DNA from 2 places in the Psychrilyobacter piezotolerans genome. Region 2 is predicted to be linked to the other one. Evidence: riboswitches for the same ligand, from Rfam matches in the RefSeq annotation. Region 2 holds a riboswitch; the other holds the start of a gene.
The links. A riboswitch is a leader RNA that binds a small molecule or an ion and turns the genes downstream of it on or off. The one in region 2 is predicted to bind FMN.
Positions count from the first base shown of each region.

Region 1: another riboswitch for FMN. It lies ahead of ribH (6,7-dimethyl-8-ribityllumazine synthase); the one in region 2 lies ahead of DYH56_RS05345 (DMT family transporter).

Region 1 is NZ_QUAJ01000019.1:24,624-39,780, reverse strand. Features, by position in the region: gene DYH56_RS10775 (efflux RND transporter permease subunit) at 1-1,930, shown strand, start outside; gene DYH56_RS10770 (outer membrane lipoprotein-sorting protein) at 1,942-2,727, shown strand; FMN riboswitch at 2,885-2,998, shown strand; gene ribH (6,7-dimethyl-8-ribityllumazine synthase) at 3,183-3,647, shown strand; gene ribD (bifunctional diaminohydroxyphosphoribosylaminopyrimidine deaminase/5-amino-6-(5-phosphoribosylamino)uracil reductase RibD) at 3,938-5,029, shown strand; gene DYH56_RS10755 (riboflavin synthase) at 5,041-5,697, shown strand; gene DYH56_RS10750 (bifunctional 3,4-dihydroxy-2-butanone-4-phosphate synthase/GTP cyclohydrolase II) at 5,966-7,162, shown strand; gene gltB (glutamate synthase large subunit) at 7,226-11,461, opposite strand; gene DYH56_RS10740 (MerR family transcriptional regulator) at 11,876-13,102, shown strand; gene DYH56_RS10735 (MFS transporter) at 13,221-13,958, shown strand; gene DYH56_RS10730 (MFS transporter) at 13,976-14,416, shown strand; gene DYH56_RS10725 (type I phosphomannose isomerase catalytic subunit) at 14,677-15,157, opposite strand, start outside.
Region 2 is NZ_QUAJ01000007.1:21,348-36,504, reverse strand. Features, by position in the region: gene gnd (phosphogluconate dehydrogenase (NAD(+)-dependent, decarboxylating)) at 1-336, shown strand, start outside; gene zwf (glucose-6-phosphate dehydrogenase) at 347-1,852, shown strand; gene pgl (6-phosphogluconolactonase) at 1,849-2,493, shown strand; gene DYH56_RS05360 (DUF2628 domain-containing protein) at 2,544-3,029, opposite strand; gene DYH56_RS05355 (metallophosphoesterase family protein) at 3,011-3,760, opposite strand; gene DYH56_RS05350 (hypothetical protein) at 3,832-4,185, opposite strand; gene DYH56_RS05345 (DMT family transporter) at 4,315-5,223, opposite strand; FMN riboswitch at 5,392-5,504, opposite strand; gene DYH56_RS05340 (M48 family metallopeptidase) at 5,551-6,336, opposite strand; gene DYH56_RS05335 (cobyrinic acid a,c-diamide synthase CobB) at 6,367-7,683, opposite strand; gene DYH56_RS05330 (leucyl aminopeptidase) at 8,358-9,782, opposite strand; gene DYH56_RS05325 (precorrin-2 dehydrogenase/sirohydrochlorin ferrochelatase family protein) at 9,912-10,370, opposite strand; gene hemL (glutamate-1-semialdehyde 2,1-aminomutase) at 10,702-11,994, opposite strand; gene hemB (porphobilinogen synthase) at 12,057-13,028, opposite strand; gene cobA (uroporphyrinogen-III C-methyltransferase) at 13,043-14,500, opposite strand; gene hemC (hydroxymethylbilane synthase) at 14,493-15,157, opposite strand, start outside.

The DNA of each region.
Region 1 (15,157 bases), on a different contig from region 2:
CATAAGGTCTGTAAAGGGGGCGCTGCTGATCAGCCCCTTCTTAAAAAGAATACCAAGAAAAAAATCCGATTTTGAAGAGCTGAAAAAACATATAGTTGAAAATGATATGGTTTACGGGTCATTGGTATCCAAGAATTTCGATGCAGCCTCCATAGTGGTTTTTGTGGAGAAAAATATAAATGATGAGTATATAGTAGGGGAGATAAAAAAGACAATTGAAAAATACCCAGGAAAGGAAAAGGTAGAGATCGCTGGCTTGCCATATATCAGGTCTCTTGTCTCTCAATACATGAGAAAAGACATAAAAACCTTTATGCCTGTGGGGATACTCATCATGCTGATTTTTCTATATGTCTGCTTTAGGGAGTTAAAGGGGGTACTACTTCCCTTTGTAGTTGTAATACTTTCAATCTCAATTGCCATGGGTTCAATACGTCTATTTGGCTGGAAGATACAGTTTATTACCATTATATTACCGGTTATACTGATTGCAATTGCAAATGATTACGGCATCCATCTTATTGCAGAATACCAGTTTGAACTGAGAGAAAACCCGGATATGGATAAAGAAAAGTTAATCAAAAAAATTCTTAAATCACTTGGGGGTCCTGTTATTGCAGCTGGTCTCACTACAATTGCCGGACTGCTTTGTCTGGCAACCCATATAATAGTCCCTGCAAAACAGTTGGGGATACTTGCTTCTATAGGTATTGCATTTGCTCTGTTTTCAAGTCTGGTATTCATACCTGCATTCCTTGCCATACTGCCAAAATCAAAACCTAAGAGTAAAAAAACAGGAAGGGGGTCCCCCCTTGAAAAAATCCTGAAAATCCTGGCAGATACAGTGGCTGAAAAACCCAAAAAAGTTATTTTCGCCAGCACAGTCTTTGTAGTGCTGGCTTCCCTGGGAATATTCAAGATTGTTGTGGACACAAATCCGGTAAACTATTTTCCAAAACACTCCCCCATTGTCAGAGCGGACAACTTTATAAATGAAAAATTTGGCGGTTCCACCACAATATCCGTACTTGCAAGTGGAGATCTAAAAGATCCAAAGATAATGAAAGATTTGGATACATTGGGCAAAAAAATGGAGAGCAGGGAGATAGTGGGGAGTGTTAGTTCTATTTCCGATGTAATGAGAAAGATGAACAAGGTCCTAAATAACGACGACCCGGAATTTGACCGGGTGCCTGAAAACACAAGAACAATCTCAGAGTACTATCTGCTCTATTCCATGAGTGGAGACCCTGAGGATCTTGAAAAGTTGATTGACTTTAACTATGAAAATGCCCTTATTACAGAGAGGGTAGCCAGTAAAAGTGTCAAGGCGATACAGGATGAATTAAGGGTCATAAAGAATGATATCGAGTTTGAAAATTCACCCTTTAAACTGATCGGCGGCTTCGGCGATATACTTGCAGAGCTTGTGACAGCCGTTGTAAGGGGGCAGCTGCTGAGCCTTGCACTGTCTATGACGGTAGTTGCTGTTATAGTAGGATTTCTATTCCGGTCTATGTGGGCAGGACTATTCTCAACAATCCCCATATGCTCTGCCATCCTGGTACTTTTCGGTCTCATGGGATATTTTGGAATAGAGTTAAACATAGTCACCGTAATGCTAACCTCGATAATGATAGGGGTGGGGGTGGACTATACAATCCATTTTTTATGGAGGTACAGGGTGTATAAAAGAATGGGGGAAACAAGTGGGGAGGCTGCTAAAAAGACCCTTACCACAGTGGGCAGGGGAATTGTATTCAATGCCCTCTCCGTTATAGTAGGTTTTTTGGCCCTGCTGCTTTCAAACTTTCTCCCTGTACAGTTCTTCGGGTTCCTTGTGGTGGTGTCTATCACAACCTGTCTTATAGCTGCTATTGTAACTCTTCCTGCCATGTGTATTGTGTTCGATCCAAAATTTTTAAGATAGGGGGAAATGCCATGAAGAAACTTTTATTTTTATTCTTTTTAATTTTCAACATGAGTTTTGGTCAAAATTATACAGCTGATGAAATAGTGGATACTTATAAAGAAAAACTTAAATTGGATGGTTCAGAAGCCGTCATGAGGCTTGTGATCTACGACAACAGGGGAAACATGAGGGTCAGAAAAATTGCAGCAGTCACCAAACTCTATGACAAGGGGGAAACAAATAAGATACTCATGAGGTTTTTGGAACCAAGGGAGATAAAGGGAACAAGTTTTTTGACATACAACTATGACAGTTCAAAGGACAATGACCAGTGGCTGTATCTCCCGTCACTTAGGAAGATAAGGAGGATTGTTTCATCTGAAAAAGGGAACAGCTTCATGGGGTCGGAGTTTACCTATGCAGACATAGGTGGGATTAAAATCACCGACTTCAATTTCAAGCTGTCGGGGGAAAAAATGGTCAACAGGGAAGCCTGCTGGGAGATAGAACAGGTGCCCATAAATGAGGAGAAAGAGGAAGAGTACGATTTTTTAAAAAAGATTATCTACATATCTAAAAAAGATTTTATCATAAGAAGGGCCCTGTATTACAACTTTGACGGTGAGCCCAGAAAAGAGTTTAGCGTCCTTTCCATAAAAGAGGTGGACCTGGAAAAAAAAAGGTACAGATTGACACATATGGTCATGAAAAACCTGGAAAATGAAAGAGTTTCGGAGATGATAACGGACCAAATAGTCTTGAACAGAGATGTAAAGGATGAGTACTTTTCCTTCAGGTACCTGAAAAGGGAGTGAGAAAAAAAAACTTCGGCTAATGCTGAAGATTTTTTTTCAGTAAAAATTTGTACAAGTCGGATAGATTAAGTTATTTATTTGTTTGTCTTAAATTATTAATAAAAAAAATGTTTGACAAGGAAAAGAAATTAAGGATATAATCAATTATAAAATTGAATATGAACTTCGGGGCAGGGTGTGATTCCCTACCGGCGGTAATAGTCCGCGAGCGTAAGCTGAACTAGTGAAATTCTGGTACCGACAGTGATAGTCTGGATGAAAGAAGTTTTTTAATAAAATTTTAATTTATAAAGTTTAAAAGCATTTTTTCTTTTTGCTGCATTCTTAATAAGCTCAGAGAAAAATGTTGTTAACAAAATTATGAATTAATGAAAATTATTAAAAGTCCAAAGCCTCAAGTAAAAAACTTGAGGCTTTTTTTATAAAAAAAAATAAAATATACGGGGGAAAAAATTATGAGAACATTTGAAGGAAATTTTAACGGAGAAAACATCAGAGTAGGAATAGTATGCGGAAGATTTAATGAATTTATCACTTCTAAATTATTAGGAGGAGCTAAGGATGCTCTGGTTAGACATGGTGTAAATGATGAAAATATAGATATGGCATGGGTTCCGGGAGTATTTGAAATGCCGCTGATAGCTAAAAAAATGGTAGAAACTAAAAAATATGATGCTGTAATAGCTTTAGGAGCAGTAATAAAGGGATCAACACCTCATTTTGACTATGTATGTGCAGAAGTATCTAAAGGAATAGCAACTGTATCTATGGATGCTGGAATTCCTGTGATTTTCGGAGTTTTAACAACTAACACAATAGAGCAGGCTATAGAAAGAGCAGGAACTAAAGCAGGGAATAAAGGGTTTGATGCAGGAGTATCAGCTATAGAGATGGTAAATCTGATCAACACAATAGGATAAGGAAGAGGAAAATTGAAAATGGATAATGAAAAATTGAAAATTTAAGTAACAGAGTTATATAGAAGGAAAAAGAGGTATCAGGAGATAAAGTGAATAATTACTAATAAAAAAGCTCTGTGAAACTCTAAGTGAAAACTCAGTGAATCTCTGTGTTGAAAGATTTTAATTGGTGACAAAGAAAAAAAAGAATTTTTAGTCGCAGATTACGCAGACTAACACAGATTAAAAGATTGGAGAAAATTAGTGTAGATTGGTGGTAAAAATAGGATAAAAAATGGGGAGGGTTAACTGTGGTGAATTTAGACGAAAAATATATGGAATTAGCCCTGGAGCTGGCTGCCCTAGGTGAGGGAAATGTAAATCCTAATCCCATGGTAGGATCGGTAGTTGTAAAAGCTGGTAAAATAATTGGAAGGGGTTACCATAAAAAATATGGCGGACCCCATGCAGAAGTTTTTGCATTGGATGAGGCCGGGGTAGAAGCTTCTGGAGCTACTATCTATGTGACTTTGGAACCGTGTTCCCACCATGGGAAAACTCCTCCCTGTGCTGAAAAAATAATTAAGATGGGAATTAAACGATGTGTGATCGCTGCTCTGGATCCCAATCCCCTGGTAGCAGGGAAAGGTGTTAAACTTTTAGAAGATGCAGGGATAGAAGTAAAAATTAATGTTTTAAAAGATGCAGCCTTAAAACAAAATATTGTATTTTTTAAATATATAGAGGAAAAGATTCCCTATTTATTTTTAAAGTGTGCCATCACCCTGGATGGAAAGATAGCCACTAAAAGCGGGGATTCCAAATGGATCTCCAATGAAAAATCAAGGGCCAGGGTACAGGAACTTCGGCATAAATATATGGGAATAATGGTAGGGATAAACACCCTTTTAGGAGATAACCCCAGACTGAATGCAAGGATAGAGGGAGGAAATAACCCCCATAGAATAGTTGTGGATCCGGGCTTAAAAACACCGGAGGATTATAATTTTATCCAGAATAACAGTGACAATAAATCTATAATAATCACTTCCAAAGGGAATATCCACAGTGAAAAACATGTGAAATTCGAAAAAAATTATAAGGTGAAGTTTATATTTTTAGATGGAAATCGATTTTTAATGGAAGATATATTAAAAGAGATCGGTAAATCAGGAATAGATTCCATCCTGTTGGAAGGCGGAAATTCCATGATATCCATGGCTTTTAAAGAAAAGGCCTTGGATGGAGGAGAGATATTCATTGCTCCAAAAATAACAGGAGATAATGGTGCCATACCATTTATAAGCGGTTTTAATATAGGAACCATGAAAGAGAGTATAGAGTTAAAAGATGTGAAGTTTAAAGTCTATGGAGATAATGTAGCAGTAGAATTTAATTTATAAGGAGAAAAATTATGTTTACAGGATTAGTAGAGGAGATGGGGGAAGTAATCGGTCTGGAAACAGGAGATCTTTCACTTAAAATAACACTGAGGTGTGAAAAAGTAATCGAAGGAGCTAAATTAGGAGACAGTATTGCGACCAATGGAACCTGTCTGACTGCTACTAAGATAGGCGGAGATTATTTCCAAGCCGACATAATGCATGAAAGTGTAAAAAGAACCAACCTTAAAAGATTAAAGGTTGGAGATCGTGTAAATTTAGAAAAATCTATAACTTTGGCAACTCCCCTGGGAGGGCATCTGGTAACGGGAGATGTAGATGGTGAAGGAATGATATCTAATATTTATTCCGATGGAATAGCAAAAATCTATGTGGTAAAGATAGAGCCGCGACTTATGAAATATGTTGTGGAAAAGGGCAGAATTACCCTGGATGGAGCCAGTCTGACTGTAGTAGATTTTGGAGATGATTTCTTGAGTGTATCCCTGATTCCTCATACCCAGGAGATGATAACTTTGGGGAGCAAAAGTGTAGGAGATTATCTCAATGTAGAGACCGATCTCATCGGGAAATATGTGGAGAGGATGATGAACTTTAAGGAGAGTCCTGTCACTGAGAAAAAAAGTAAGATCACAGAAGGTTTTTTAGCTGAAAATGGATTTTATTAGACCCAGGTAAGAAGTAAAAACTAAAAAAGATTAATCACAAAGAAAAGAGGACACTAAGGCATACGGAGAAAAAATAAAATATACAATTGATAACCCAAAAAACTTAGCCACTAATAAACACCAATTATCACTAATAAAATTGAATACATTTAAATTATTTTATTAAGTTTTAGGTACACTTAATTTTAATACTCGTATATCGATTAGTGTAGATTGGTGGCAAAAAAAATCTGTGTAACATCTATAAAAGTTTAGGAGGAAAATAACTATGTTAGATAATATAAAAGATGCAATTGAAGATATAAAACAGGGAAAGATGATAATTGTAGTAGACGATGAAGACAGAGAAAATGAAGGGGATATAGTAATGGCTGCGGACATGGTATCCTATGATGCCATTAATTTTATGGCAGTTCATGCCAGAGGACTTACTTGTATTCCAATGGACAGAATGAGAGCCAGGGAATTAAAGTTAAATCAAATGGTAGGAAATAATACCGATCCCCATGGGACAGCCTTTACAGTATCTGTAGATTCAAAGGATACTACTACAGGAATATCCATCAGAGACAGGGTACAGACTATAAAAGATCTATCCGATAGAAATAAAGGTGCTGATGACTTTAACAGACCGGGACATCTATTTCCCCTTGTGGCTAAAGATGGTGGAGTTCTGATCAGAAACGGTCATACAGAAGCATCTGTAGATTTTGCACGTTTAGCAGGGCTGAAGCCGATGGGTGTAATTTGTGAAATTTTAAAAGACGACGGTACTATGGCAAGGTTAGATGACCTGAAGATCTTTGCCAAAAAGCATAATTTAAAACTTGTAAGTATAGAAGATCTTATAAAATATAGAAAAGAAAATGACGTTTTAGTAAACGAAGTGGCAGTAGCCAAGATGCCTACCCAGTGGGGAGATTTTAATCTTCATGCCTATGAAAACTGCCTGGATGATAAAGAGCATATTGCCCTGGTAAAGGGAGATGTAAAGGGTAAGGAAGGGGTATTGGTAAGGATCCATTCCGAATGTTTTACAGGAGATGTATTGGGATCCCGTAGATGTGACTGTGGTTCCCAATTACACAAGGCTATGAAAACTATAGATGAGAAAGAAGAGGGAGTTATCCTTTATCTGCGTCAGGAAGGAAGAGGTATCGGTCTTTATAATAAGATGAAGGCTTATAATCTGCAGGATGAAGGGCTGGATACTGTAGAAGCCAATGAAAAACTGGGATTTGAAGCAGATCTAAGAGATTATGTATTGGGATCTCAGATATTAAAAGATTTAGGAGTAAAATCGGTTAAACTTATGACAAATAATCCCAAGAAGATAGAAGGACTAAAATCTTACGGAATAGATGTTGTAGAGAGAGAAAATATCGAAATTACACCCAATGAAGAGAATAAAAGATATTTAAAAACTAAGAAAGAAAAATTAGACCATATGCTGGAAGAGGTATAAAATGGGTCTCAATTGGTAGATAAAAAAGACAGATATTAAAAAATATCTGTCTTTTTTACTTATTTATATATTCCTTGTTTTTTCCAGATATCTTTTGGAGGCTATTTTTATAAAATTATTTTTGAAACCTTTTTTTAGGATATTTTCTGCTATCTCACTTTCTGTATATTCCAGATGTTTTTTCAATAGATCTTCTAATATTCCCAGGTCCTTTTCATTTATATCAAAGCATTCCACCATATCCATATTTATATTACCTTCTAAAAATTTTTCTTTCAACAGATAGGCTGTTCCTCCGCTCATTCCTGCTCCAAAATTGTTTCCTGTATTTCCTAAGATAACAACGTGACCGCCGGTCATATATTCACACCCATGGTTTCCTATACCTTCTACCACAGCAGAAGCTCCGGAGTTTCTCACTGCAAATCTTTCTCCTGCACTGCCGTTTAAGTATAATTCTCCTCCTGTAGCTCCATATAATACTGTGTTTCCGGCAATACATCCCATATCAGACGGGTAATCTGCTTCCTGAGGTTTTTTAATTATGATTGTTCCCCCGGAGAGACCCTTGGCTACATAGTCATTTCCATAACCCTCTAAGGTTATTTTCTGTCCCTTCACAGCAAAGGCTCCAAAACTCTGTCCCGAATATCCCCTGAGGTTTATATTTAAATTTGTTTTTCCATTATTCTCAAAGGCCTCTAACTGAGCTTTTCCAGCTATTGTAGTCCCAAAAGATCTGTTTGTATTATCAATTATTCCGTGATATTCCAAATTTCCGTGATTTGAATTTTGACATATCACTTCATTTAGATGATCCACTGTATTGATATTCCCACAGTATTCTTTTTGGCTTCTAACCTCCCTGAAGATAGGATCAAAATTTAATTTAGATTTTTTATATCCAGAACCCAAATCGGAGGATAATAAAGAGGATCTTCCAATTATCTCCTCTAGACTTTTAGCTCCTATGGATCCCAGTAATTCCCTTATTTCACTAGCTATAAATTTTAGATATATGATGATATCTTCCACCGACCCGGTGAATTTTTTCCTCAATTCTTCCTTCTGGGTTGTTATTCCCACAGGACAGGAATTGGTATGACACCTTCTGCAGAAGATACATCCTTCAGCAACAAGGAGTCCGCTTCCAAAGGCATACTCATCTGCTCCCAGAAGAGCTGCTACAACAATATCGTATCCTGTTTTTATTCCTCCGTCTACCTGGAGTTTAACCAGATCTCTCAGATCATTTTCACATAACACCTTATGGGTATCTGAAAGTCCTAATTCCCAAGGGGTAGCTGCAAATTTCATAGATGAAGAAACTGCCGCTCCTGTTCCCCCGTCAGATCCTGATATAACGACCTTGTCTGCCCCTGCTTTTACTGTCCCGCTGGCTATTATACCTACTCCCTTTTCACTGGCCAGTTTCACACTTACCCTGGCATCTGTGTTTAAGTTTTTGAGGTCAAATATCAGCTGAGCCAGATCCTCTATGGAATAGATATCATGATGGGGCGGCGGCGAGATAAGATCTGTTCCGGGAACTGTATTTCTTACTTTTCCTATAATCTCACTTACCTTATGCCCCGGAAGATGTCCTCCCTCCCCGGGTTTTGCTCCCTGAGCCATCTTTATCTGAAGTTCCCTGGCATGCATAAGATAGTTTGTTGTTACACCGAATCTTCCGCTGGCTACCTGCTTTACCTGGGATATACGGTTATCCCTCAGTCTGTCATTATCTTCCCCCCCTTCACCGGAATTTGACATTGCTCCTATGGAATTAAATGCCATAGCTATAGTCTCATGGGCTTCCTTGGAAAGAGCTCCAAAGGACATTGCTCCTGCTACAAATCTTTTTAATATATCTTCTTCAGATTCAACTTCCCATAATGGAATAGGATTATTTTTCAAATTGAAATGATCCCTCAGTGTTCCCTTTACCCTATGGAAACTGTCGCTGTATTCCTTATATTTCATATAGTCCTTTGAAGATATTGCCTCCTGGAGTTTTTTTACCATATCATACGAATTTTTATGAGCTAGTCCATTTTTTAAAGAGATAAACTCCCCAATGCTTTTCCTGTGGGAATATCCAGCTTCTTCTCTGAGGATTACTTCTTTTTCTATATCCTCTATATTCAGTCCGTCAAGATCCGAAGATGTATTTCCCATATATTTACTGCAGAGTTCACGGGATAAACCGATCCCTTCAAATATTTTAGCTCCCCTGTAGGATGCTATGGAAGATATTCCCATCTTGGACATTATCTTCTGTATCCCGTCATCTACTGCTTTTAAATATTTAGCTGTGTCCAGTTCTTTAACTGCAAGATACTCCAATACAAGATATGGGTTCACAAGATCTGCCCCGTACCCGATAAGAAGGGCATAGTGGGTAATTTCACGGATCTCGCCACTCTCTGCAGCCAGTCCTATTCTTCCTCTCAAACCTGCTTTCACAAGGGCATGATGTACTGCGGATATGGCAAGTAATGTAGGAATGGATCTTTTGCTTCCTCTGTCGGTCAGGATGATATTTTTATTTTCTTTTGCTTTTGACAGGGCATTTTCTACGATCTCTTTTAAGGATTTTTCCATATTTTTTTCAAATGCCGTTGAAATTACGGCTGAGTTTTGTTTTTTTAACCCACTTATATATTTATTTTCCACTATGGGAGAGGTAAACTGGTGGATAATTCCCCTGTCTTCGGTGGAATCCAAAATATTTTTTCTCCCTCCAAAATGGGAAGTGATAGAAAATATTGATTTTTCCCTGATGGAATCCGTCGGAGGATTGGTTACCTGGGCAAATTTCTGCTTGAAATAATCAAAGAATAATCTGGGATTTTTTTCATCCAGGACAGCCAGAGGCGCATCGTAATTTGTAGATGCTACCATTTCTTTCCCTTCTATAGCCAGGTGCTCTATAGACATATCTATATCTTCCTTGGTATATGAATATCGGTCTAAAAGATTTTCTATCTCCCCTATCTCCATATGAGCCTTCATTTCCTCTGCCCTGCTGTATTTTTTTAGATTTTTTATCTCTTCAGTGTAATCTGTAGTACTTATGATCCTTTCTATTATCTCGTTTCTGGTCAGAAGTTTTTTTTCTATAAGGTCTAAATGGAGAAATTCCCCCGCACTTAACTTACCGCTACAGGCAATCTTTGAAAAATCTGTATCCAGCACTCCCATCTCTGAAGAGATAATGAGTTTATTATCCGTGGTAATTGTATATCTCATAGGTCTCAGACCATTTCTGTCCAGGGATGCAAAGATCTCATCCCCATTGGATGTAATAAGTCCCGCAGGTCCGTCCCAGGGTTCCATTACCAAAGATTTAGCCTCATAATATTCTTTTAAGTTTTTTTCTAAATTATTATTTTTTTCCCACGCCTGGGGAACCAGGGTAGTAACTATCTCAGGGAGTTTTTTCCCTGTATACATCATAAATTCCACCACACTGTCGAGATTGGCACTGTCGGAATTTTCAGAACCGGTAAGGGGAAATATATTTTCTATCTCATCTTTTAGGTACTCTTTGGAGTAAGTATCATTTTTTCTGGCTTCTATCCAGGCTGTATTACCATTTATTGTGTTGATCTCTCCATTGTGCTCTAAAATCCTGAATGGCTGGGCCAGATCCCATGAAGGGAGGGTATTTGTACTGAACCTCTGATGAATCATTACATAGGCAGATTTGAAACTTTCCTCGGAGAGGTCTGTATAAAAATCATTGAATTGTTTGGGAGTAATAAGTCCCTTATAAACTACCGTCTTATTGGAAAAGGAAGCAAAATAAAAGTCTTTTTTGAATATTCCTTCAGCAGAAATCCTTTTTTCTATATTTCTTCTGAGAGTATATGCAGAAAAATTATTTTTACTTTGAGGGATCTCTATAAAATATTGATATATATATGGAAGAGATTTTCTTGCACTACTTCCAAGAATCTCCTCCTTTACAGGGACTTCTCTTTCAGCCAGGATAAACGCTCCGGCAGAAGAGGCCTCCTCTAAAATTATGTCTATACAGGTTTTTCTTAAAATTTCATTTTTAGGAAGAAATGTCATAGCCACATGATAATCACCGTCTATACCTGTTTTTTCTTTAAAAAATTCTCTGGGGATCTGAACCAGAAGACCGGCGCCGTCGCCACTGCCGTCTCTTAAAGTTCCTCCCCGGTGTTCCAACCTGTTTAATATTTTTATACCCTCTCTGACTATCTGGTGCTGGGGGATATTGTTTATATCAGCTACTACTCCTATTCCACAATTTGAATGTTCCTTCATAAATTCCTCCTTTATTTCAAGTCTCTACCTACATTTATAGTATAATCATATTATATTTATACATTTTACATATATATATTGAATGATTTATTCATTAATGATATATTTTTTGAATGGTAATGTCAATTGTTTTTTTATAAAAGTATTAATTTTTTTATTTAAGCAATTTTATCATAGTCGGGGAAAAAATATTTGAAATAAAGGAGAAACTTTGAAAGAAGAAAAATGTCGCCGCGACACCTTTAAAATAGATAATATTGCAAAATTAAAAATAAAAACATTTTTTTGACAAACTTGAGAGATAATCATATATATATAATGAAGCTAAAAAAGGGGGAGCCTTTTAAAAGAATTGGAACTTTATGAACATCGAAATAAAAAAGCTTCTACAAATATGCATATAAGGGGAACTATATGAAAATAGGAAATTTTACAGAAAATAATAACCTTACTAAGGACACGATTAGGTATTATATAAGCCTTGGAATTCTTAATCCTAAAAAAATAAATAATCAATATGATTTCACAGAAAATGACCAGAAAACGTTGAACCAGATTCTGCGTCTAAAATCTTTAAAGTTTACTTTGAGTGAAATTAAAAGTATTATTTTAACCAAAAGATTAGGAAACCTCGATTCAAAAACCAGTTCTTATTTATATAAAAAATACTATCTGGAAAAAAGCAAGGAAATAAAAGAAGAAATCGAATCTCTAAGACAAATGGATAAAGAACTTAATAAGGAGATTGGAAACTTACTTTCACAGGAGGATAACTCAAAAATAAAGATAGGAATCCCTTTAAACAGCCTTCATCTGTTACGATGTCCTTTCTGTCAGTCCGATCTCGGAATTTATAAAGGGAGTATAGAAGACAATCAAATTTTAGAAGGAGTTCTTAGATGTCATTGTCAAAAAGAGTATCTAATTAAAGATGGGATTCTTATTGTTTCTGATACTCCTTTTGAGAGCCGGTATGACTATCCTGAAGACTTTTTATTAAGTTATATTAATAATACCAGGGATGAATTATTAGAGAATGTTTACAAAAATTCAGCATGGTTTTCCAATATAATTCCCAATAATTTTTTGAAAAATAAGACTTTATTGGAGATAGGAAGCGGTATAGGTTTTTTTCTGAACAATATTTATGATAATCTCAGTGAAGATACTACCTATATTTCTGTAGATTTAAATTTGGATTCACAAATTTTTCTAAAAAAAAGACTTGAAAGGAAAGGTATCAAAAAAAAAATAATTTTTATCTGTTCAGATGTTGAAGAGATACCAATAAAGATGAATAGTGTTGATATTCTCGTAGATTATCTGACCAGCAGTAATTTTTCCTTTAGAAATAGAGGTTTTCTTATTGAAAATTTAGAAAAATATTTAAAAAAGAACTCAGCTCTTTTGAGCGGATATATTATCTTTGAAAAATTTAAAAAGAATTCACGTATCAAACCAGATTTCAGAAAATATTTAATCTTAAAAAATATTGAAACTAAACTATTTGAAATGAATTATAAGGTTTTATCCCAAAAACAGCTTCCTTCCTTTTTTATTGATGGAGAGTTAGGGAAATATGAGGATTTTACCGTTCCTGGAGAAATAATTTCAACATATCTATACTTTGGTAAAAGGTAGGGTTAACTCCACCTTTTACCATTTTTATTATTAATTTTTTTTATTTTGGCTATTGCTGTCGCCTTATATCTATATTTTATAATAAGATTAAGATAATAAAATATTGGGGAGGAAAGAGATGAATAGTTATTTAAAAAATAAACTGATATATTTCCCGGGGATATTTATATCTCTATTGGGGTCGGTATTATTTTCATTTGCTACAGGGATGTATTTATTGGATGTAACCCATCAGGGGACATCGTATGCTTTTAATATAATATTATATACAATACCGGTTGTTGTTTTATCACCGATTTTTGGGATATTTGTAGACAGGTACTCCAAGAAAAAACTTATAATCTTAGGAGATTTTTTAAATGCTCTTCTAATGTTTGGAATCTTCTATATGTGGAATTCTGTAGATAATCTCACTTTAATCTACGCAGGTTCTGTATTCACCAGTATATTTTCTCTGCTTGTATCCATAGGATTTGAAAGCGGAATAGCTCAGATGTTTGAAAAGGATTGGCTGGTAAAGGCTAATTCTTTATCATCCATAATCAGTTCAGGAAGCAGGATAGCAGGGCCATTTTTAGGAGGATTGGTATATGCATTTATTGATATAAGAACCTTTATTTTATTCAACGGAATTTCGTTCTTATTTTCTATGATTATAGAGACCTTTTTAACTATACAGGATGTCAAAACAGAAGCAGAGAAAAAAGAAAAGATATCTCTGACTAAAGGCTTAAGGTATATGATGGTGGATAAAAAGTTAAAAAAATATGTTGTTTTATTAATTATTTTAAACTTTTCATTCCCAATGGCAATAGTAGTTCCTATTCCATATCTTATTACAAATTATTTTCCATAGGATTAATAGTTGGAGCTATGATAATAGGGAAATTTAACTTCAAATTGACACCTAAATTGATAAAAGTGTTATTTATTGGATTTATAGGAGTAAACATTCTATTTTTAATTCCAATATTTGCAGATTTAGACCAGATGGTAACTATAACAATCTATTCCATTGGAATGTTTCTGACAGGAGGACTGGCTGCTTCAGTAGATATTCCCTTATTTACTTATTTTCAACAGGAACTGCCGGATAATATCAGAGGACAGATAATAGGACTGTTCATAGGAATGGTAAAAACAATAATGCCCATAGCATTATTATTATCCGGGAAGATCATCGATATGAGTACACCGGGTTACAGCATAATCCTAGGTGTAGTTCCCATAGCAATATCACTGGTATTTTTATTGTTAACTCCTCCACAGGACAGCAGTATTTATCTCGGAGGGGAGGGGGATGTATTCAAATAAAGGGCACCACCAAGACTTCTAAAGATAGCTTGTGCATCTAAGAATCTTGCAGGGCTTAGAAGGGAAATTAGAGAGGCGGAAAATTGTGGTTAATGGAGAGCTATCCTTTCACCATAAACACAGGGTTTGAATTATAAAAATAAAAGACCTCCCAGCTGTAATAGTCATACAGTGAAGAGGTCTTTATTTGATTTTTATCTGCTTATGTTAATTAGTCGGAAAAAACAGGAAAAAGTTTTAAAATTATTCACACTACCTTTTTATATAAATGTTTTAAATATTTCTAATTTTCCTTCTATGCATATATTTAATTCAGGAGGGATATACCAAGTTTCACCTTTTTTTACAGGATAGATTACTCCTTCACAATTTAGGTTGCCTTCTCCTTCCAATATAGAGTAGATCATAAAGGAGTCTTTATCTATATCTTTAAACTTTTCCTGAATGAGAAATTTATCTATATTAAAATATTCACCTCTAATAATTTCCTGCTTCGTTCCCCCTGAAACTTCTATATTTTTTCTATTTTCATCACTACTGATTTGGGGAACATTTTGATAACCTATAACTTCTATGGCTTTATCAAAATGAAGGTCACGAAGTTTCCCATCTATTAGCCTGTCAAAATCATAGATTCTATAGGTTGTGTCTGAATTTTGTTGGATTTCGCAAATTAATACACTCCCTTCTAAACTTGCATGGACTAGTCCAGGAGTAATATTTATAAAATCTCCTTTTTTT
Region 2 (15,157 bases):
TTTGAAATATTAAAATCCAAGGGAGAGTTCCATATAAATCTTGATAAGGTTGCCAACGTATGGCAGCACGGAAGTATTATCGAATCTTTCTTACTAAATCTAACTAAAGATATGTTTAAAGATGATCCTGATCTAAGCAGGGTCAAAGGCTGGGTGGAAGATTCAGGAGAGGGCCGATGGACGGTATTAGAAGCTTTGGAAAACAATGTTTCTGCACCTGTCATTACCCTATCCCTCATGCAGAGATTCCGTTCCAGAAAAAAAGAGACTTTTACTGATAAAGTTTTGGCAAGTCTTAGAAATGAGTTCGGTGGACATAGTATAAAGGAGAAGTAGGAGGAATAGGATGGATTTAGAGATGAAAACATTATGTGAACCAGATGGTATTGAGGTAAATACCCAGCCCTTTGTTTTAATTATCTTTGGAGGAGGAGGAGATCTAAGCCAGAAAAAACTATTGCCATCCCTCTATAACCTCTTTAAGTTAAATAAATTAAATAATGACTCCTATATTCTCTCCTACGGTAAGAAGGAGAGAACACAGGATCAGTATAGGGAACTGGTAAAAACTTCCATTGAGAACAGTTTTCAAGGGGAAAAAGTTAGGATCGAGGATAGTTTTTTAGAAAAATTTAGTTATCTCAGTGGAGATTCTGAAAAGTTAGAGGAGATCGATGAGATAAATAAATACATTTGTAACTTTGAGGGTATCAAAAAATATCAAATAATATTTTATCTGGCAACTCCTCCAAATTTAGCAAAGAACATCTTAAACCTAATTCAAAAATTAGAACTGTGTGATAAACATTTTGTAAAGAAGATTGTCATGGAGAAACCTTTTGGGGTAGATACAGAATCTGCGGCAAAGCTAAATAAAAATCTCAATGAAATATTTAAAGAGGAAGAAATATACAGGATAGATCACTATCTGGGGAAGGAAACCGTTCAAAATATCTTATTTTTCAGATTTGGAAACAGTATCTTTGAACCTCTATGGAATAGAAGTTTTATAGATCATATTCAAATTACAGCAGCGGAAAATATTGGGATAGAATCTCGTGGAAATTTTTATGAAAAAGCCGGTGTATTAAAAGACATCATCCAAAACCATATGATGCAGCTTATAGCTCTGGTAGCTATGGAACCTCCGGCTAACTTTGAGGCTGACTGTATAAGGGATGAAAAAGTAAAGATATTTAAAAGTATTTCTAATATGACCGATGAATATATGTCAGAAAACTTGGTTTTAGGCCAGTATGGAACCGGTAAAATAAACGGTGAAAATGTTGCGGGATATCGAGATGAAAAAAATGTGAACAGTGATTCAAATACCGGGACTTTTTTCTCCGGTAAATTTCATGTGGATAACTGGCGGTGGGCAGGAGTTCCATTTTATGTAAGGGCAGGAAAAAGATTGAATCAAAAATTAACTGAAATAGTTATAACTTTTAAAATACCACCATTAAAATTATTTGGGAATGCCTGCAGAGATATGCTGGCCAACGAGCTTGTTTTTTCTATCCAGCCTGAAGAAAAGATATCCCTATCAATAAACATGAAATATCCAGGAATGGAAAACTATCCCCATCCAGTAGAGATGAACTTCAATTATTCTAAATTAGACACCATATCTCTTACTGCCTATGAAAGGCTGCTGGTTGACTGCATAAAAGGAGATTTAACATTATTTTCAAGGCAGGATGGTATAGAAGAGATGTGGAGAGTATTGGATCCTATAGTAGCTTATTTCAATAAAATAAATTTTAAATTCCCAAATTATTCTGCTGGATCTTGGGGACCTGAAAAAAGTAAATTACTACTTGAAAAAGATGATCGGAAGTGGAGAATATGATGCCTATAAAAATATTTGAATCTGAGAGATCCATGGCTATAGGCGCTATAGATATAATTAAGTCTGAATTACAGAAAAAAGAAAAGTTATCCATAGCTTTTTCCGGTGGGAAAACTCCCGTCAGATTCTTTCAATTGCTGGCTGCAGAAGATATAAACTGGAAAAATATAAATATTTTTTTAGTGGATGAACGGTGGGTGCCATTAGATCATCTGGATAGTAACTATTGTCTAATTAATATGTTTTTGTTAAAACATATTACTATTCCCAATGAAAATATCCACCATATAGATTACTCCCCATCTATAGAGAGATCCAGGAAAGAGTACGAAGATGAGCTTTTAAAATATTTTAAAGGGAATATCATATTTGATCTAATATTTTTAGGAGTGGGAAATGATGGACATACTGCATCTATCTTTGAGGAAAATGAAGCCGGTTTACTAGAGGATGTTATTGTGACATCTAGCAGGAGTCACCCATATAGGAGGATCTCCCTGGGGATGAATGTAATTAATATGGCTGAAAGAAAAATATTTTTATTGGGGCCTGAAAAAATATCCATTATAGAGTCGACTATTTCTAAAAACCTGCCTGTATCTAAGGTAGTAGATCCAGAATTTTTATCTTATATAAAATAAATAAAAACAGCAGGAGAGCAGTTATATAAATGCTTTCCTGCTGTTTTTAATCACAGACTCAATATTGTATTTAAAGCAAAATAAACGACAATTCCAACTATCACAGCTCTCTTGTCTGTTCCTCCGATGGACTTCATTTCTTTTACCGTCTCTTCACTAGAAACAGGCCTGCTTTCTATAATAGTTTTTGATTTTAAGTATCTCCTGTATACAAGATTATGAAGCAGCCCTCCTGAAAGTAATCCGATAAACAGTGATGCTCCTCCTATCATTTCAGCTAGATTTGGCATATATTTACTTGCGAGACCTCCCAGCATATGAACCAATAAAAAATAAGATATCCCCTCAAGATAGCATTTTCTATACAGTAAATACAGCCAATTCCCTATAAATGCCCACCAGGACCATTTCCATGAAAATCCTCCTGAAAGATCCCCCTTTTCAAATGAATCCTTATACCAATCTAAAGTTTTTTTCGTTTTTTCCAAACTTTCTTTCTCGCCAATATAGGCACTTATTAATCGATCTCTGTCCACTGTCCTTCCTCCTTATGCCGTTGATATCTGGCTGTCTTTAGTTCTTTTATATATTCTGTTTTTTTAGGCATATCTGTAGCACTTGCATCAGCTATAGATTTTTCTACATCATAGGGAACTCTCACTAAGGATGTCAGTATAGGTGATGATATCTCCGACTGATAATGCCCTTCTATTATAGCATAAGATGCTTGAGGAATCTCCAATGGATTTCCTACACTACCTACATTAAATAAACTTTTCCCTTTAAAGTTATCTATAAAAGCTCCATGAATATCTCCATATCCCACTATATCCGAAGGTTTTTTTAAATCACTGGGAGATTCAAATAATTTCATTTTTTCATCCAAAGTATTGGTAATATATGTTCTATGAAAAAGATCTTTGGGTGAGGCATGGAATAATCTTACTAATTTACCACTGATATAAAATTCTAAATACAGAGGAAGATTTTTCATATACTCCAGCCTTTCTTTTCCTAATTTATTTTGATGCCATTTTAACTCCTTAGAAATATGTTCTTTAGTAACATAATAATCCCAGTTTCCTTTGACTACCCATTCACAATTTTCTCTAACAGTATCAACTACACTTGCCGAACTGGGGCCTTTACCTATAAGATCTCCTAAACAAAATATTCTTTCTATTCCCCTATTTTTTATATCTTCCAGTACCGCTGAAAGAGCGGGAAGATTTCCATGGATATCTGAAATAATGGCTATTTTTTCCATTTTTTCCCACCTCCTACTATGCTTATACAAAAAAAACTGCAATTACCTGCAGTTTTTTACTTAATCATCTATTATTTTTTTTCTCCGAATAATTCATCCCTGTTATTGTCTAAAAATTCCTCTAATTTTAAAATCCTTCTTTTGGATGCATTGTGCTTATGAAATTTATAGAGGAAATCATTTACAACATCTTCCCTGGTTGACAAAGAAAAATCTGAAAAAATTCCCCTTAAAACATCGCTTCTTTTTAAAAATTTGAGGTTTTTCTCTTTTTTTATATTTGTTAAATGTCTTTCAAAGCTAAAAGGCAATTCTTTTTGAAAACGTCTAAAATAATGATAGACAATGTTGTCATTAAAATCTTCAAAGTTATTTTTATTAATTTCTTGCACTAAATCTATTACTTTTTCCCATTTCTCAGTCATAATATCCCCCTTGTTGGTGTATAATATAAAACCTGCTACTATTTATATACCTCAGTTTTAATGATTTATCAAGGAATTAATTTAGAAAAAAACCACCTATTAGTGAATTTAAATAGATGGTTTATATATTTAGTTTACTTTTAACTTGGTTATTTTAATTATGGAAAAAACCATAACACTCATACTTACCCATTGAAACGGGGATAAGACACTTCCGTTGAAGAGGTAGTCGAATAAGATACTTGAGATGGGAAATGAAAGTTCACAAATGGTAGCTACATTTGCTTTTACATGCCGCAGTCCGTAATAATATATAAATGCTGCTCCACTTCCGCTGGTTAATCCAATTATTATAAAGATCTGCCAGTTAAGAGTGGTTATTTTTGAAAACTCAACTAAATTATCGCTTAAAACATTTACAACTGCAAGAATCAGTGTTGTGAGTCCATATCTAAAAAACAGCGTCTGTTTATGTGTAATTGTAGACACCATTCTTTTCCCGAAGACAGTGGAACTTCCAAATGCAAATGCTGCAACTATGGCATACATTGATGCTTCCAGCATATTCTGATGGTCAACAGAAAACGGATTACTAAATTCAAAAGTTAAAAAATAGCCGGCAAATAAAGCTAATACAGCCCATACAACAAATTTTCTTGCTATCTTCTCTTTGAGAATAAACCTGGCTAAAACAATTGCAAATACCGGCTGTAATTTCTGCAGGAGTGTTACTATTGTTAGATGCTGAAAATTCAATAAAAACAGTGCTTTTACTATGGACAATGTCCCTATTACTCCTCCAAAGAGTGCTACTAAAGTCATAAATATATAGTCATACTTAGTAAACTTTTTTAAAACTCTATACTCCTTATAAAATATAAAGTTCATCCCTATAAAGGGCAGCAGATGAAGCATAAACACCACAAATTTCGTATCAAGATTATACAGGCGTGGTGTAAGAACTATCCCATCTAACCCCCATAAAGTAGCAGCTAAAACTATTGCCAGCCCGCCTATTTTAGTCTTTCTTTCTTCCATTTTCCCTTCCTCCTAATAAAAAAGCAACGTGACGTTGCATCCAGATAAACACAATTCAGATTTTATAATTTTTTATTTTTTCAATAAATTTTATAATCTCCTAAACAATAAAAAATACCCCAAGTAAACTTAGGGCATTAAAATTTAGGATATTTATTCCAATTTTTTAAATAACTTCTATCATCCAGACTCTACTGTCGGTATCAGAATTCCACTGATTCGGCCTAAGCTCGCGGACTATCACCGCCGGTAGGGAATCACACCCTGCCCCGAAGTTTTATACAACTTATAATTGATTATAAACTATATCAATTTACTCTGTCAATTTTATTTATTGTAATAAGTCATGGCTTCAGGAAGATATTTCCCTATATCCTCTATCCTATGCTCATGAGATGGATGGGTGCTCAAAAATTCATTCCCTCCATCACTGCTAAGTTTTGCCATTCTTTTCCAAAATTCTATGGCTTCTTTAGGGTCATATCCTGCCATAGCCATAAAAATCAACCCTAATCTGTCTGCCTCTAATTCATGCTTCCTGGAATAACTTAAGATCCCCAGATTAGTCCCTACTCCATAAGCCTGGAGTGCCAAATCACTTGAAATAGAAGTTTGTACATTGGACAAACCTAAATTTAGAAGATTAGCACCTGTTTGTACCGCTATTTGATGACTCAATCTTTCAGAGCCGTGTCTGGCTACTGCATGGGCCACCTCATGCCCCATAACTACTGCTAACCCCAGCTCATCTTTTGTTACAGGCAGAATCCCGGTATAAAAAGCTACCTTTCCTCCTGGCATACACCAGGCATTTATATCTTTTCCATCTACCAGGTTAAATTTCCAATCATATCCCTCAAGGAGGTCCTCCTGCCCCTTTTCTTTAAAGTATAACTCTACAGCCACAGAGATATTTTTACCAACTTTTTTTACTAATTCCGAATTTTTATTGTTTAAAGGCGGATTTTCCTTTAAAAATTCCTCATACTGCTTCTCACTGGATACAATGATGTCACTTTCATTCACCAGCATTAATTGATTTCTTTCTGTAACTGGTACATTACTGCAAGATATAATAAATATTAAACTAAATAATAATACTAATTTTTTCATTTTCTTCCTCCCTAGTTGTCTTTTTTTTGATCATCTATCAAATAAGTTCACAAACAGATCTAAATTTCCATAGAAATGGATGTGGGGATATCCTGCGATAATCTTATCCTTCTCATAGCCGCACGACCATCTTCTTCCATTTTTTTTCTTCAGTTCAAAATATAGGTTTTCCTCATCTATATCATAGATATCCGAATAATGAAATTCATGGCATCTGCCGATTATTCCATCTTTACTCTCGTAGTCCACATATCCAAACCTTCCGATATTAAGCCGCGGTTTCATCTCTACCTTTATATCTAACAGTCCGCACATATGATCAAAATTCCCATCCAGCTGCTCTATCCCCTTTGTAAGGTACATGAACCCCCCACACTCAGCATAGACAGGGATCTCCTTGGAAGCTTTTCTTATATCTTCCATCATAGAGCTATTCCCGTATAATTTTTTAGCAAATATCTCCGGGTATCCTCCTCCTAAATATATATAATCCAGATTAGGAGGCAGATGAAAATCATTTACAGGAGAAAATTCCACTATCTCCATCCCTGTATATTCCATAAGTTTTAAGTTTTCGGAATAGTAAAATGAAAATGCCCTGTCCTTTGCTACTCCTACCCTCTTCCCTTTAAACCTGTCTTTCAGATATTCCGCTGGATTTTTAAGTTCAACCGCCTCATTTCCATCCTCTGCAATCTCTAATATCTTATCTAAATCTATATATTTTCTTGCCATATCCTTTAATATCTCGATCTTTTCATTTAAATCCTCTATTTCACTGGCCTGCTGCAGCCCAAGATGACGCTCACCTATAGATACCCTGTCATCCTTCGGGAAATATCCCACACACGGGATTTTGGTGTATCTCTCTATCCCTTCTTTCAAAAGGTTATATAATCCTTCACTTCCGACATTATTTAATATAACCCCTCTTATCTTTACCCTGGGGTCTAAATTTTTAAATCCCAGCACTGTAGCTGCTATACTTGTGGAACTACCCTTTCCACTGACTACCAGTATTACAGGAATATCCAGAATACGGGACAGATGAGCACTGCTGTAGTTATCCAGTTCATGGTTCAATCCGTCATAGAGGCCCATAACCCCCTCTACTATACTGATATTTTTAGTATTTTTAGAGAATATATATTTTACTGCATCCTCACCCATCATAAAAAGATCCAAGTTGTTGGACGGATTTTTAGTTACAAATTCATGAAACTTTGGATCGATATAATCGGGCCCTGCCTTAAATGGTGATACCCCTTCTAAAGCACCCATTATAGCTGTACTAATTGTTGTTTTTCCTGCTCCGCTGGATGTCCCTGCAATAAGTATTTTTTTCATTTTTCCCCCTATTTTGGAAGGATATATATCCCTCTAATCTTAATACTAAAATTATACAATTCCTTGGAAATTTTTGCAAAGATTAATAAAAAAAATGACTTTTACCTCCTACTCCATGTTTTCTCTCGGCTATCGCTAGTTACCACAAATAAATCAATAGAACGCGGATTATATCTGATCATAGCTCTGGTTATCGCTGATCTAAAACCTTCCTCTGTCACGGATTACACGAAGAATATACAAGTATTAAATTTTCTTATAATTAGAAAAAAATTTAAATGTATAAAACTCTTACAGCTATAGCACGAAGTCTTCTTATTTTTCCTTAGGTTTTAAACTGAAGTTTATAGTCGTTCCGCTTCAGCAGTATTGTTCCTACAATGACGATCGTGACTTACTCTACTAAGACAACATATAAACTTCCGGCTCTTTTTGGATACTTATTTCTAGCTGTTGAGAAAAAGTATCTCGCTCCTTTAGGAGTGAAACATGTTTTCATGAACCCTGTTAATGGCGGAACCCTAAAAAGGAAGAGGGTATTTAGAATCTTATTTTTGTCTAAACTTCCTACTTACAAATAAAAAAACCTCCCTAATTAATAGAGGATCCTCTGTTAATTAGGGAGGTTAAGTTAATTTAACCTAATTTCCCAATAAAATAATTTTTATCTTAATTTACTTCTTTAAATAATAATTATAAAGAGTTCTTACTATTTGTCCGGTTCCACCGTGGGTATAATAACCATATGGTGCATCTGTAGATGATGTCCCTGCAATATCAAGGTGCATCCAAGGAGTCTCCCCTACAAATTCCTCTATAAACATTCCTGCTGTGATACTTCCGCCAAATCTTCCCCCTGTATTTTTAAGGTCTGCTATCTTAGATTTATAAAGTTCCTTGTATTCAGGGAAGTTAGGTAATCTCCAAACTCTTTCACCTGCTATTTCAGATGCTTCCTCTAAGTGTTTATACATCTCATCGTTATTTGCCAGTACACCTGTTGTAGTCATTCCCAGAGCCACCAGTACCGCTCCTGTAAGGGTAGCTACATCTATTACTTCCTTTACGTTTTCATGATTGATGATATAGTGCACAGCATCGATAAGAGTCAATCTTCCTTCAGCGTCTGTGTTATCAACTTCTATAGTTTTTCCCCCCATAGACCCAATAATATCTCCAGGTCTATAAGCATTTCCACCAATTGAATTTTCACACGCAGCGATTACAGTTACTATATTTTTCTTTACTTTCATCCTGGAAAGAGCGCACATAGCTCCTATTACAGTGGCAGCTCCCCCCATATCTGTTTTCATATTAGCCATTCCTGCACTGGGCTTTAATGATAATCCACCTGTATCATATGTCAAACCTTTTCCTACTAATCCATGGATCTCTGTAGGATTAGATGGATCTCCCAGATGTCTCATAATTATAAACTTAGGTCTTTTCTCAGCAGCCCTGGCTACCGATAAAAATGCTTCCATCTTTAATTCTAATATCTTATCTTCATCAAATATTTCTACTTCAAACTCATACTTTTCCCCTAATACTTTAACCTCGTGAGCTAAACTTTCAGGGAAAATAACATTTGCAGGCTCATTTACCAGGTCTCTGGTTAAAATTACAGATTCCGCTAAAACAGTTCCCTCACAGATATCCGTTGTATCTTCCTCTACAAAAATATCAAAACTGCACTCTTTCTTCTCTTTTTTATCTGTTTTATATTTATTGAAATCATATTTAGCATAGTGGGCAGCTTCTACTACCTGGGTAACTTCTACACCATGAGTTCCTATTAAGATTTCTCCATCCAGATCTTTGAGAGCCTTATGGAAGGCATCTATAACATCATAGGTCTTTAATTTTTCTCTTTTCCCAAGACCTATATAAGTTATGTTAACTAATTTTCCCTTATGCATCAATTCACAGCTAATAGATGTATTCTTTTTACCTGTAAATTCTTTTTTCTCAATCAATTTTTCTAAAATTATCCTTTCTTCGATTGTTAATTTATCATAGACCTTTACTTCCCCTTCAAATTTTGGCATAACATACGCATCATAGATCTTATTAAAATCCTTTACTAATTTAATATTCATAATTCCCCCAATTTTAATCGTTTTATTTTATCTTTGTCTATTCTTAGTATAGTATATCTAAACTATATAAGCAAGTATAATTGTAATGATTATAAAAAAAGCTCCAGTATTAAAACTGGAGTTTTTTCTTTAATTACTATTAATTTTTTCCTCCACAGCTTTTTTCAGTTCCAATGCTCTTTTAGGGTTTCCTTCATCTGTTGAAATAGCTACCTGGAAATCTTCCCCTCTATGAACAGCACAAAATCTTGCATTGAGATCTTCCTTAGTTGTTATATTATTGACTAAGGTATTCTCTGAGTCTCCTAATTCATAGATTTCCTTATTCAATTCTTTATTGTCTGTAGCCCCTACGACTAAAAATCTCCCATGGATATCGCTGTTCCTGAATTTTCTAGGAGTTAATTTAATACTTTTTTCTTCTACCAATTCATAAAACTTTTCATCCCTGATCTCTGGTGTGATAACCTCTATTCGGGCTCCGTAGCTAAGGAGGGTTTTTACCTTTCTATAGGCTATCTTTCCCCCACCTACTACCAGGATATCTTTTTTTTCTAAATCTACAAAGATTGGAAAATATTTTTTCATTCTGACTCCTTATTTTTTTTATTAGGAAATTTCTTTTTGCCACCAATCTACACCAATAACTAAAAATCAGTAACAAATAACGGCTCACTAAAACTCTTGACGCAGACTAAATTCTGACATTTAAATACAGACTAAAATCTGATTTTTGTCACGAATTACACGAATCATTATAAGTTAAACAGTTTGAATTCTGAGTTTTAAATTATAAATATATCTGTGATTATCTTTATTTTATCCGTGTGTGCATAAGCATCAGCGTTCTATTCCTTTTTTAAGTTATTGGTTAACTTATCGGGTAAGCACAAGGCATTATCCTTATGAATTATTATAATTACTTTGAAATTTCTATAAATGCCTTCTCCATTGCAGATAAAGTTTCATTTAAGATCTCTTCATTATGAGTTGCACCCATAAAGTGTGCTTCAAATTTAGATGGTGGAACTACTACTCCATTTTCTAACATAGCATTAAAGTATTTAGAATATTTAGTGGTGTCACTGGCCATTACATCTTCCAATGTTTCTACTTTTTTCTTGTCTGTAAAGAATATAGTGAATAAAGACCCTGCCTTGTTAACACACACTGGTACGTTATATTTTTCAGATAACTTATATATACCCTCAACAATGTAATCTACTTTAGCTTCTAAATCTGTATATAGAGATGGAGTATTTTTTAATATGCTTAGAGTTTCAAATCCAGCCGTTACCGATATAGGGTTCCCCGATAGTGTTCCTGCATGATATACATCTCCTACAGGTGCAATCATATCCATTATTTCTCTCTTTCCACCAAATGCTCCGACCGGGTATCCCCCTCCAATTATCTTTCCTAAGGTAGTTAGATCAGGAGTAATTCCATAGTGCTCCTGTGCTCCCCCGGCTGCGATTCTGAATCCGCTTATAACTTCATCAAATATTAAAAGTGTATTATGCTCTGTACATAATTTTCTTAATCCTTCCAAATATTCCTTTTTAGTTTCGATAAGTCCCATATTAGCAGGAATTGGCTCTACTATGATACAGGCTATCTCTTCTTTTTCCATCAATTTTTCAACTTTTTCTAAATTTCCAAATGGCAGAGTCAATGTATCTTTTAATACACCTTCTGTAAGACCATTACTATCCTGGTAACCTTCAGTTAACAATCCCGATCCTGCTGCTACCAATAATGAATCTGAGTGACCGTGGTAACACCCTTCAAATTTTAATATCTTATTTTTCTTTGTATATGCCCGGGCTACCCTTACTGCTGCCATTGTAGCTTCTGTTCCTGATGTAGTTAATCTTACTTTTTCAATGGAAGGAACCATGGATATGATCAGTTCAGCTAACTCCACTTCTTTTTTAGTAGGCAGTCCAAATGAACAACCATCTAAGACAGCGGCTTGAACTGCTTTTATTACCCTCTCATCATTGTGTCCTAAGATCATAGGCCCCCATGACTGGATAAAATCTATATATTTATTTCCATCTTCATCCATAAGATGAGCTTTATTTGCTGATTTTACAAAGATAGGAAACTCTTTTTCCACCGATTTAAATGCTCTGACTGGGCTGTTTACTCCTCCAGGAATTATATTTACCGCTTTTTCAAATATATCTTTAGAATTTTTATAGTTCATCTCTCTCTCCTTGTATAATGAAATAGGGCTATATATGCACTATTTCTAGTTTATTTTGATTTCTACTTATCTTCTTTTATCCATCTGGCTATGTCTTTTGCAAAATACGTAATAATTATATTGGCTCCTGCCCTTTTCATGGCATATGTTTTTTCCATAACTATATTTTTTTCATCTATCCAGCCGTTCAATGCCCCTGCTTTTATCATTGCATATTCCCCGCTGACACTGTATGCAGCCACTGGAACTTCAAATGTATCTCTTATTTTTCTGATTACATCCAGATATGACAGGGCAGGTTTTACTATTACTATGTCTGCTCCCTCCTCTATATCCGATCTGGCTTCAGAGACTGCATCTATACTAAACCTATAATCCATTTGATATTGTTTTCTGTCTCCATGTGCAGGAGCTGAATCTGCAGCTTCTCTAAATGGCCCGTAAAATGATGATGCATATTTTACACTGTAACTCATAATAGCCAGTTCATTGAATCCATTTTCATCTAAGATATCTCTTATTGCCTTTATTCTGCCGTCCATCATGTCTGAAGGTGCTACAATATCTGCTCCAGCCTTAGCATGGGATAAGGCTATTTTTGCTATATATTCGATGGTAGTATCGTTGATAACCCCTGATTCATCTATGATACCACAGTGCCCGTGAGAAGTATACTCACACATACAAACGTCGGTTATAACTACCATATCAGGTGAATGTCTCTTTATCTGCCTGACTCCTTCCTGTACAATACCGGTATCGTTATATGCTTCTTTTCCAAAAGGGTCTTTTTCCAAAGGGATACCGAATAATAACACCGAGTTAACTCCTAATTCATTCAATGTATCCAGCTCTGCATCCAGCATATCCAATGACAGTCTGTATTGTCCGGGCATAGAAGAGATTTCAGTTCTTATACCTGTTCCTTCCTCTAAAAATAATGGATAAACCAGGTCATCTGCACTTATATATACATCTCTTACTAACTTTCTTATACCAGCTGATTTTCTTAAGTTTCTGTGTCTTTTAAACATATCCCTTCTCCTTTTTATAAGTTAATATAATAATTTTTAATCTCTGCCAATAAACCCTGTGCTGTGGAAGTTTTAGCTTCTATCTCTACTTCCAACCCATAGCTTTTGATACTTTTTGTTGTCATCTTCCCTATAGATGCTATCTTTATCTTTGAATCATGTTTTTTATCTCCTAAACTCTCCATATACGCATCTACTGCTGATGAACTTAAAAAAGTAATTAGATCCACTTCTTTTATTTTATCATCTATATCGGTTGTTATCACTTTTTCTGTTTTGAAGATTCTAGCAGCTGTAAAGTTTCTATTGTGCTCTTTGGACCACTCTTGTGTATTAATTGGTGAAATATCCGATGTTATAAATAAGATCTTATCTCCCTCTTCTGTAAAATTAAGGCTTTCCTCTGCCAGTCTTTTCCCCAGATACTCTTCAGGCATAAAGTCAGGTTTGATCCTGTGTTTCAAAAGTTCTTCATAAGTTTTGATCCCTACAACACCTATTTTTTTATCCCCCAGTACACGTACATCATCTAGTTTTTCAAAGAAAGTTTTTACCCCGTTCTGGCTGTTAAATAAGATTGCTTTAGCATCTTTTATATCCAATTCAATATCTAAAGGCTCTATATTGATAAGGGGCAGTACCGTAGCTTTACCGCCTAATTTTTCTATTTCATAGGCAAACTCTACAGATTTTTTATAATCTCTCGTTACCAGTATGTTTTTGCCAAATAATGGTAATTGTTCAAACCAATTAAATTCCGATCTCAGGTTTACTACTTCTCCAATAATTATGATTGCAGGGGGAACAACTTTTTCTTCCTTTGCTATTTCAACAATGGTTTCCAATGTTCCTACCATTACCCTCTGCTTACTGGTGCTGCCTTTTTCTATTATAGCCACAGGAGTTGCAGGAGATTTACCATATTTAATTAAATCACCAGCTATTAAATCTAAATTTTTTATCCCCATCAAGAATACCAGTGTTCCTTCTAATTTAGCAATGGCGTCAAAATTGTGCCAATCTCCCTCTTTTGAAGTATGTCCTGTAAACACATGAAATGAACGGGCTATATTCCTGTGGGTAACCGGTATTCCAGAATAAGATGGTACAGATATAGAAGACGTTATCCCGGGAACTACCTCAAACTCTATCTCAGCTTCATTTAGAGCTAAAATTTCTTCTCCTCCACGACCAAATACAAAGGGGTCTCCTCCCTTTAATCTGGTAACTATCTTTCCTTCTTTCGCCTTTTCTACAATAGTTCTGTTTATCTCGTCCTGGATAACTCCCCCTTCTGTGTTTCCTTTACCAAGATAGATCATTTCACATTCCCTTTGAGCTAAAGATAGTATTTGTGGATTTACCAGCCTGTCATAGACTATACAGTGGGCCTCTTCTACACATCTTTTTCCTTTTAGAGTCAATAACTCTAAATCTCCCGGGCCTGCCCCTACAATATAAACCTTACCCATTTATCTGCCTCCTAATCACATCAGCTAATTCATGTGCTGCATTTTTACTATTACTCTTACACCCTGTGACTTTTCCTTTATATATCTTATCTTTGGTATAATACATTCCCTCTAAGGTTAGTTTATCTCCTGTTAATGTCCCGTGACAGCCCATAGGAGTCGTACATCCTCCCCCGAATATCTTAGAGAATTCTCTTTCTGCTTCTATGACTATGGAAGTTTCAAGATGGTTCATCTTTGATAATAATTCCATAGTTGATGTGTCATTTCCATTACATTGGATGCATAGTGCCCCCTGACCTGGAGCAGGCATAATTCTATCTATTTCAAAAATTTCAGTTGCTAAGTGAGCTAACCCTACTCTTTTTAGTCCTGCATAAGCTAAGATGATCCCATCAAAGTTTTCATTTTTTAATTTTTCTATCCTGGTATGGATATTTCCACGAATAGGCTCTATTACCAGGTCTGGTCTTAGATCTCTTATACTTTCTACCCTCCTGAGACTGCTGGTTCCTATTACGGATCCTGCCGGCAGCTCCATTAAGCTTGCTCCACTTTTAGATATCATTATATCCCTGTTGTCTTCCCTTAGGGGTATAGCTCCTGTAACCAGACCTTCAGGGGGACATTCCGGCATATCTTTCATAGAGTGTACTG